4 regions of the Streptomyces sp. NPDC085900 genome follow, and region 3 is predicted to be linked to each of the others. Evidence: riboswitches for the same ligand, from Rfam matches in the RefSeq annotation. Region 3 holds a riboswitch; each other region holds the start of a gene.
What was found. A riboswitch is a leader RNA that binds a small molecule or an ion and turns the genes downstream of it on or off. The one in region 3 is predicted to bind S-adenosylmethionine.
Positions count from the first base shown of each region.

Region 1: linked by a shared signal. The riboswitch ahead of ACIGDI_RS39230 (putative leader peptide) and the one ahead of thrC (threonine synthase) in region 3 are both predicted to bind S-adenosylmethionine.
Region 2: linked by a shared signal. The riboswitch ahead of ACIGDI_RS39290 (amino acid ABC transporter permease) and the one ahead of thrC (threonine synthase) in region 3 are both predicted to bind S-adenosylmethionine.
Region 4: linked by a shared signal. The riboswitch ahead of ACIGDI_RS34970 (aminotransferase class V-fold PLP-dependent enzyme) and the one ahead of thrC (threonine synthase) in region 3 are both predicted to bind S-adenosylmethionine.

Region 1 covers NZ_JBITSP010000016.1:181,121-183,314, forward strand. The annotation lists gene ACIGDI_RS39225 (ABC transporter substrate-binding protein) at 1-472, opposite strand, end outside; gene ACIGDI_RS39230 (putative leader peptide) at 681-797, opposite strand; SAM riboswitch class IV at 831-943, opposite strand; gene ACIGDI_RS39235 (DUF1684 domain-containing protein) at 994-1,794, opposite strand; partial or broken gene ACIGDI_RS39240 (LLM class F420-dependent oxidoreductase) at 1,865-2,194, opposite strand, start outside.
Region 2 covers NZ_JBITSP010000016.1:192,693-194,886, forward strand. The annotation lists gene ACIGDI_RS39285 (glutathione S-transferase C-terminal domain-containing protein) at 1-834, shown strand, start outside; SAM riboswitch class IV at 900-1,008, shown strand; gene ACIGDI_RS39290 (amino acid ABC transporter permease) at 1,333-2,194, shown strand, end outside.
Region 3 covers NZ_JBITSP010000007.1:366,614-368,807, reverse strand. The annotation lists gene ACIGDI_RS25640 (glucosyl-3-phosphoglycerate synthase) at 1-565, opposite strand, end outside; SAM riboswitch class I at 735-889, shown strand; gene thrC (threonine synthase) at 908-2,194, shown strand.
Region 4 covers NZ_JBITSP010000013.1:8,002-10,195, reverse strand. The annotation lists gene ACIGDI_RS34970 (aminotransferase class V-fold PLP-dependent enzyme) at 1-1,354, opposite strand, end outside; SAM riboswitch class IV at 1,492-1,608, opposite strand; gene trpD (anthranilate phosphoribosyltransferase) at 1,686-2,194, opposite strand, start outside.

The DNA of each region.
Region 1 (2,194 bases), on a different contig from region 3:
CGACGGTGGTGCTCTTGACGCCGCTCAGGTAGCCCTCGGCCAGGGTTCCCAGGGCACCGAGCTTCGGTACCGCGTCGAAGTTGTCCTTGACCACCTGCGCGGTCAGCTTCGAGCCGTCGCTGAAGGTGACGCCGGACCTGAGATGGAAGGTGAAGGTGGTGGCGTCGGAACTGATGTCCCAGCTCTTCGCGAGCCACGGCACGATTTTGCCGGTCCTGGGGTCCTGGTCCGTCAGGGAGTCCACGATCTGGCGGACCGAGTAGATGGTCTCGTTGCTGGCGACCTGCTGCGGATCCACGCAGCCGGCGTCCGAACTCACCGCGAAGGTCAGGGTGCCGCCGGCCGCGGGCCGTCCGCTGCCGCCGGCGGAGTCGCCGCCGCTGGAGCCGCAGGCGGTCAGCAGCACGCTGGTGGTCACGAGGGCGGACAGTGCCGCCCACCGGGAGGATCTGACATGGGGAAGTGCGGTCACGGAGGGCTTCTCCTACTCGTGTCACCGGGCACGGGCGCGGGGCGTGGCCGTGCGCGGGCGGCCGACCCCGGGCGGCGCGATGCCGCGGCCGGGGGCCGCTGTGCAGACGGGGATCAGAGGCAGACGGGGATCGAAGACGTCCGGAGATCAGGCGCGAAGGGTGCGGCGACGGCGAATGCCGTATCGTGACCGGCGGCTGGAGGGGCCGTCAGGCCTGACAGAGGCAGCTGGTCGAGCGCTTGAGGTCGATGTGGCGTCGACGCGAGAGCCGGGAGAACACGGTGGCGTCGGCGAAACGGGCGCTGAGGTCACCACCGTGCCGCATATCGGTCCTCCACCTGTCCGGCCCCGGACCGGGGCCACGCGCTTGCGGGATCGTCGGTGATCCCGCCGGGCTTTCACCTGGAGCACCCCACCGCGGGGGAGGGTTGCCGGTCAGCGAGCCAGGGCTTGACGCTGACACTCAATGCCGTTCTTGATCGTACGAAGAGATCTTGTCGTCGGTCAATGGCCGGGCCGGCTCAGGAACCTCCGCGCTCGCGGGGGATCTTCTGCCCGGCCTCGATCGCCACCGGCAGCCGGTTCTCCGCCGGGGGCAGCGGGCAGGTGGCCAGGTCCGTGTACGCGCACGGCAGGTTCGAGGCCCGGTTGAAGTCCAGGACGACCGTGCCGTCGGCGGCGGGCGCTTCCACGCTCAGGGCCCGGTTGGCCGCGTACGTGGTGACGCCGGAGGTCGCGTCGGTGAACAGCACCAGCAGCCGGCCCCCGCCCGAGCCCGGGAACGCGGTCAGCGACAGCTGCCGCCCGTCCAGCTCGAACTCGATCCTGCCCGGAGCGTCGTAGACGTGCTCCAGTCCCTCGACCGCGGCGCCCACGGTGGTCGGCCGCGGTGCGTCGAAGGGGATGTAGCGGCCGGTCACCGCCCAGCGGGGGTCGGGGGCGTAGGCGGGCGTTCCGGTGAAGGCCGTACGCAGCGGCGCGTCCGGGTGCCGGGGGCGCACGATGTCCTGGCCGCCGCGCCGGGCGACCTCGATCACGGCGTCGCCCCAGACGGCGTTGACGCCGCCGCGCTCGGGGATCACACCGAAGTGGTGCTCACCGCGCACCGGACCCTCGTCCAGGTCTACGACGACCCCCTCGGGGCCGGTGTGCCAGGCGCCGGGCGCGTCCGGGAAGCGCTGCGACCGGTCGTCGAGCCAGTGCAGGCCGGTGACCGCCAGGAACCCGTGCGGGTCGGCGAGTCGGGCTTCCTGGGCGCGATACCACTCCAGCCATGTCTCGGTGAAGGCATGGAGGTCCGTCGTGGTGGCCTCGGTGGTCATGGGCGATCTCCTCTGGATCGGGGGTGAATTGGTGCGAGCCGGCGGCGGGCGCCCGGCTCGACGGGCTTGTTCAGCGGGCCGGTTCGCCCAGGAGCCGCCAGGTGCGTCGGCGGTCCGCCTCTCCGGCGATCTCGGTGGACGAGAACACGACCTCCGTGGCGCCGGCGTCGCGGTAGCGCCGTACCTCGGCCTCGACGGTCTTCTCGTCGCCGATCACCGCCAGATCGGCGGCCCGCCGGCCGCCCGACAGTTCGATGACACGGGCGTGGGACGGGATCTGTTCGTAGAACGCGAGGTTCTCGGTGAACCTGGCCCGCACCGCGTCCACGTCGTCCGTGACGACACCGGGCACGAGCGCCACGACCCTGGGTGCCGGGCGGCCCGCGGCCTCGGCGGCCGC
Region 2 (2,194 bases), on a different contig from region 3:
TCCGTCCGGTCCGCGCCCGCCTTCCGCGGCCGCATCGGCAGGGACGCGCGCAGCGGCCACTACGCCGTTCCCGGCCGCTACCGGCTCCATCTGTCGACCGCATGTCCCGACGGCCTGCGCATCGCCGTCGCCCACACGCTGCTCGGCCTGGACGCCGTCTGTCCGGTTACCCTCCTGCCCGCCGTCCCCGACTGTCCCGAGGGCGGCCACTCGGCCCTGCGCCCGCTGTACGAGGCGAGCGCGCACCGCTACCCCGGTCCGGCCGCGGCGCCGGTGCTCAGTGACGGCTGGTCCGGGCGGATCGTCAGCACCCACGACCGGGACATCATGCGTGACCTCGCCGACCGCTTCGACACCGGCGGCCCCTCGCTCTACCCGTGCGGCGCGGAGTCGGAGATCGAGGCGGTGGAGCGGATGTGCGTGGAAGGGATCGAAGGGGCGGCGCAGCGGGCCGGGACGGTCGGCGGGGACGCGGCGGAATGTGACGCGGCACTGGCCACGCTGCTGGAGACCCTCGGCGCCCTCGACCGCTGGCTCGCCGGCCGCACCTGTCTGATCCGCGACGAAGTCACCGCCTCCGACGTCGAGTTGTGGGTCGCGCTGGTCCGGCTCGACACCGTGCACCGTCACCACCTCGACGCCGCCGCGGTCCAGCGCATCGCCGGCCACCCGGTGTTGTGGGCCTACGCCCGCCGTCTGACCGCCCACCCGGCCTTCGGCGTCCACCTCGACCTCGACGGCATCGATCGCCGCCACCACGCCCAGTGCCGGGGACTGGAGGCCGCCGGATCGGCCGTCCAGATCCTCGACTGGGCGGCGCACTCGGCCCGTTAGCCGTTCCACCTGGTGGACCGGCGTTGACATACGTTCGGGCCATTGTCTTAACTACGGCCCAGAACGGTCATGAGTGTCAGCGACAAGCCCTGGCTTGCTGACCGGCAACCCTCGCACCGCGGTGGGGTGCCCCAGGTGACGACCCGACCGATGACACGTCGGTAAGCGCGAGGCCCACAGGGCCGGAACAGTGACGGTGACGCCATGTACGCAGCTCCCAGAACGGCCGCACGCCGTTCCCAGGGCTGCGTACGGACGTACGCGAACATGCTCGTCGCAAACCGCGCCGTCGATCTGCTCCGCGTCAACAGCGCACTGTGTACCGCACCGGGCCGTGCCCGCTGTCGGGGCTGACACCTCCCCGCAGCCCCCGCACTCCCTGACCGACACCGCCCGCGCGGTGTGCCGTTGCCCTCCCCACCCCCGGTCCTGCGCCGCCGTGTGCGTCCCCGCACGCCGCCGCGCCTCCGGGGTGTGCCCACCCAGCCGGAGCCCACCATGAGCGAACCCCCTGGCGCCACCGTCACCCTCCCCGAGGCGCCCACCGCCACCGAACCGCCCAAGGCCCTCACCGCCCAGCGAGTGCTGCCGTTGCGGCGGCCGGGGCGCTGGATCGCCACCGCGGTCGTCCTGATCCTGGTCGCCCAGTTCGTCCACGGACTGGTGACCAACCCCTTCTACCAGTGGGACCGCTGGAGCTACTGGTTCCTGCGGCCGACCATCCTCGACGGCCTCCTCATCACCCTCGAAGTCGCCGCCTACAGTGCGGTGTTGGGCTTGATCGGCGGCATCCTGCTCGCCCTGGCCCGGCTGTCGAAGAGCCCGGTCCTGCGCGCGGTCAGCTGGACCTACGTGTGGGCGTTCCGCTCCATCCCGCTCATCGTCGTACTGATATTCCTCTACAACTTCAGTGCCCTGTACAAGACGTTGAGCGTCGGCATTCCCTTCGGGCCGGCCTTCTTCTCCTTCGACGAGTCGAAACTCGCCACCGACATGGTCGTCGCCGTCGTCGGCCTCAGCCTCAACGAGGCCGCCTACGCGGCCGAGGTGGTGCGCGGCGGCATCCTCTCCGTCGACCAGGGCCAGCACGAGGCGGCCGCGGCGCTCGGCCTGCCGAAGGGCTACCAGTTCCGCAGAATCGTCTTTCCGCAGGCGCTGCGCTCCATCATCCCGAACTACGTCAACCAGCTCATCGGCCTGATCAAGGGCACCTCACTGGTCTTCTACGTCTCCCTGCTCGACCTGTTCGGCTCCGCGCAGACCATGGGCTCCACCTACCCCGGCGACATCGTGCCGCTGCTGCTGGTCGTCACCGTCTGGTACCTGATCCTGACCAGCGTCGTCTCCGTCATCCAGTTCT
Region 3 (2,194 bases):
CCAGCTGCGGCCAGTGCATGTTGAGCAGGGGGCGGGCCATCAGCTCGGTGACCCGGCCGCCCTGTCCCTGCGCTCCGCCGAGGGGGCGGTCGTACATGCCCTTGACCAGGTCGATCCCGGGGTCGGTGAGCAGCGGGCCGACGATCCCGGAGACGAAGTCGGAGGAGAACTCCTTCAGGTCGGCGTCGATGAAGCAGACGACGTCCCCGGTCGTGACCAGCAGCGAGCGCCACAGGACCTCGCCCTTGCCGGGGACCGTCGGGATGCGGGGCAGGATGTCGTCGCGGTGCACGACCCGCGCGCCGGCCGCCGCGGCGACCTCGGACGTGCGGTCGGTGGAACCTGAGTCGACGACCACGATCTCGTCGACGAGCGGGACCTGCTGCATCAGGTCGTGGCGGATGATCGCGACGATGTCGCCGACCGTCTCCTCCTCGTTGAGCGCGGGCAGCACGACACTGACCGACTGGCCCGTGCGGTGTTTCGCGGCGAGGATCTGGTGCAGCGGGCGGTCGGTGACGGACCAGGAGTGGGTGCTCAGCCAGCGCTCGACTTCTTCCAGCACGTAGGCGGCTCCTCTGCGTTCTCTCGGCGAAAGGACCGGATTGTGATCCATCTCGCGGTTCGGACGGCTATCTCAACTGTCCTGGCCTTCGGTTACAGTCTTGAACAACGCTGATGACCATCGCATGTCGGGGGTCGTCTCGCGTTCAACGAGTTCAACAACCACATACCGCTCATCCAGAGGGGCAGAGGGATACGGCCCGATGAAGCCCCGGCAACCCTCCAGCCGGTCTCGTAGATCAGTGTTGATCATTCCGCGAGGCTCCCGGCTAGGGAAGGTGCCAAATCCGTCTCACGGCGAGATGCGTCGTGAGGAAGATGAGGAGAAAGGGCCTCGCCTCACATGGCTGCGCAGACTGTTGCAAGCACCACCGACCCCACGACCGTGGACCTCGGCCCCGCCTCGGCGCTTTCCTGCCGCGAGTGCGGTCACCGGGTGCCGCTCGGCCCGGTCTTCGCCTGCGAGGAGTGTTTCGGCCCGCTCGAGATCGCGTACGACTTCTCGGCCTACGACACCGAGGAACTCCGCAAGCGCATCGAGGCGGGACCCGCGAACATCTGGCGCTACGCGCCGCTGCTGCCCGTCCCGGCGGACGTGGCGGACAAGCCGAACATCAACCCCGGCTGGACCAAGCTCGTCAAGGCCGACAACCTCGCACGCGAGCTGGGCGTCACCGGCGGACTGTATGTGAAGGACGACTCCGGCAACCCGACGCACTCCTTCAAGGACCGCGTCGTCGCCCAGGCCCTGGAGGCCGCGCGCGCCTTCGGCTTCACCACGCTCTCCTGCTCCTCCACCGGCAACCTCGCGGGTGCCGTCGGCGCCGCCGCGGCCCGCGCCGGCTTCCGGTCCTGCGTGTTCATCCCGCACGACCTGGAGCAGGGCAAGGTCGTCATGGCCGCGGTCTACGGCGGCGAGCTCGTCGGTATCGAGGGCAACTACGACGACGTGAACCGCTTCTGCTCCGAGCTGATCGGCGACCCGGCCGGCGAGGGCTGGGGCTTCGTCAACGTCAACCTGCGGCCCTACTACGCGGAAGGGTCCAAGACCCTGGCGTACGAGATCTGCGAGCAGCTCGGCTGGAAGCTGCCGGACCAGATCGTCGTGCCGATCGCCTCCGGCTCGCAGCTGACGAAGATCGACAAGGGGCTGCAGGAGCTGATCAAGCTCGGGCTCGTCGAGGACCGGCCGTACAAGATCTTCGGCGCGCAGGCCGAGGGCTGCTCGCCGGTGTCAGTCGCCTACAAGGCGGGCCACGACGTGGTCCGGCCGCAGAAGCCGAACACCATCGCCAAGTCCCTCGCCATCGGCAACCCGGCCGACGGGCCGTACGTCCTGGACATCGCGCGCCGCACGGGCGGTGCCGTGGAGGACGTGAACGACGAGCAGGTCGTCGACGCCATCAAGCTGCTGGCCCGCACCGAGGGCATCTTCGCCGAGACCGCCGGCGGCGTGACCGTGGGCGTGACGCGCAAGCTCATCGAGAACGGCGTGCTGGACCCGGCCCTGACCACGGTCGTGCTCAACACCGGCGACGGCCTCAAGACGCTGGACGCGGTGGCGGGCACGGGGCTGACCGCGACCATTCGCCCCAACCTCGACTCGTTCCGTGAGGCCGGGCTCGCCTAG
Region 4 (2,194 bases), on a different contig from region 3:
CCGGCACGCAGCGGCCGTCCTCAGTCCGGTAGGTCCACTTCGCGCCGGCGCTCACCAGCTCCTTCACGGCGCCGACGAAGCGCTCGACGTGCTCGTCCGGGGTGCCCGCGCCGAAGCTGACCCGAATCGCGTTCAGGGACTTCTCGCCCGGCGCGGCCTCGGGGGCGCCGCACTCGCCCTGGGTCTGCGGGTCGGAGCCGAGCAGGGTGCGGACCAGCGGGTGGGCGCAGAAGAGGCCGTCGCGGACGCCGATGCCGTACTCGGCGGAGAGGGCGGCGGCGAAGTGGGAGCTGTTCCAGCCCTCGACGACGAAGGAGATGACGCCGACCCGGTCGGCGTCGTCGCCGAAGAGGGACAGCACCTTCACCTGCGGGACCTCGGCCAGCCCCGCACGCACCTTGCCGATCAGGTACCGCTCGCGGGCCACCAGGGTGTCGAAGCCGGCCTCCGTGAGGGCCTTGCAGGCCGACGCGACGGCGTAGGCGCCGATGACGTTCGGGGAGCCGGCCTCGTGGCGGGCCGCGCTCTCGTGCCACTCCACGTCCACTCCCCCGTCCTCGCGGCGGGTGACCTTGCGGCTGGCGCCGCCGCCCGCGAGGTAGGGGTCGGCCGCACGCAGCCAGTCGGCGCGGCCGGCCAGGACCCCGGCCCCGAAGGGGGCGTACAGCTTGTGGCCGGAGAAGGCGACCCAGTCGACGTCCAGGTCACGGACGGAGACGGGGTGGTGCGGGGCGAGCTGGGCGGCGTCCAGGACGATCCGGGCGCCGTGCGCGTGGGCCGCCGAGGCCAGCTCGCGCACCGGCCACAGCTCGCCGGTGACGTTCGAGGCGCCGGTGACGCAGACCAGGGCCGGGCCGTGGGGGTCGCGCTCGGCGAGGGCGCGCTCCAGGGTCGCCACGGCCTGTGCCGGGGTGCGCGGGGCGTCGAGGTAGGTGACCGAGGCGTCCTGCCAGGGCAGCAGGCTCGCGTGGTGCTCGGTCTCGAAGACGAAGACCTGGCAGCCGGCGGGCAGGGCGCGGGCGAGGAGGTTGAGGGAGTCCGTCGTCGAGCGGGTGAAGACCAGCTGGTCGTCCGCGCGGCAGTCGAGGAACTCGGCGACCGTCGTGCGGGCGTTCTCGAAGAGGTCGGTGGACAGCTGGGAGAGGTAGCCGGCACCGCGGTGGACGCTGCCGTAGTACGGGGCGTAGGCCGCGACGTCGTCCCAGACGCGCTGCAGGGCGGGCGCGCTGGCCGCGTAGTCGAGCGCCGCGTAGGTCACCTCGCCACCGGTGACGAGCGGGACGGTGACATCCCTGCCCAGAACGGGCAGAGGGGCACAAACGGTCTGGGCGGAGGCAGCGGTGGAGACAGACATGGGGAACTCCCGTGAAAGGGCGCGCGCGTGCGGGCCGGAAAGAGAAAAGGGGTGCGCGGAGGCGGGGCTCTGCGGCCCTATCGCATTCGCTTGCTCACGGAAGACTCCTCGACGACCAGGATCCCCGGCTCGTGAGGGATCCGCGCTTGCCGCAGACCTCGCTGCCTACGGCCTGGTCTTCACCCGGGGCACCCCGCCACGGACGGAGGGTTGCCGGACAGTCGGCCGGGGCCTCATGACTGTCACTCATGACCTGGTACAGGAACGTACGTGAAGTGATCGCGGTCCCGCAACCCGCGTCCGGATGACGGGACCGCGCTCGACGCACTCCCTACGCGTTGCTGGCCGCCACCCAGCGCTCCAGCGCCCGCTTGGCCGCACCGGAGTCGATGGACTCGGCGGCCTTCGCCATGCCGGCCCTCAACTGGTCGGCCAGGGAGGCCTCCGTCGGCTCGAGGGCCACCAGGGCGGCCGCCGAGTTCAGCAGGACGGCGTCCCGCACGGGGCCCGTCTCGCCGTCCAGGAGCCGCCGGGCGACCTCCGCGTTGTACGACGGGTCCCCGCCCCGCAGCGCCTCCACCGGCACCAGGTCGAGGCCGACGTCACGGGGGTCGAAGGACTCCTCGGTGACCTTGCCGTCCCGGACGATCCAGACGCGCGAGGTGGCCGTCGTCGTCAGCTCGTCGAGGCCGTCGTCGCCACGGAAGACCAGGGAGGAGTTGCCACGCTCGGCGAAGACGCCGGCCACGATCGGCGCCATGCGCGGATCGGCCACACCCACCGCCTGCGCCCGCACCTTCGCGGGGTTGGTCAGCGGGCCGAGCGCGTTGAAGACCGTGC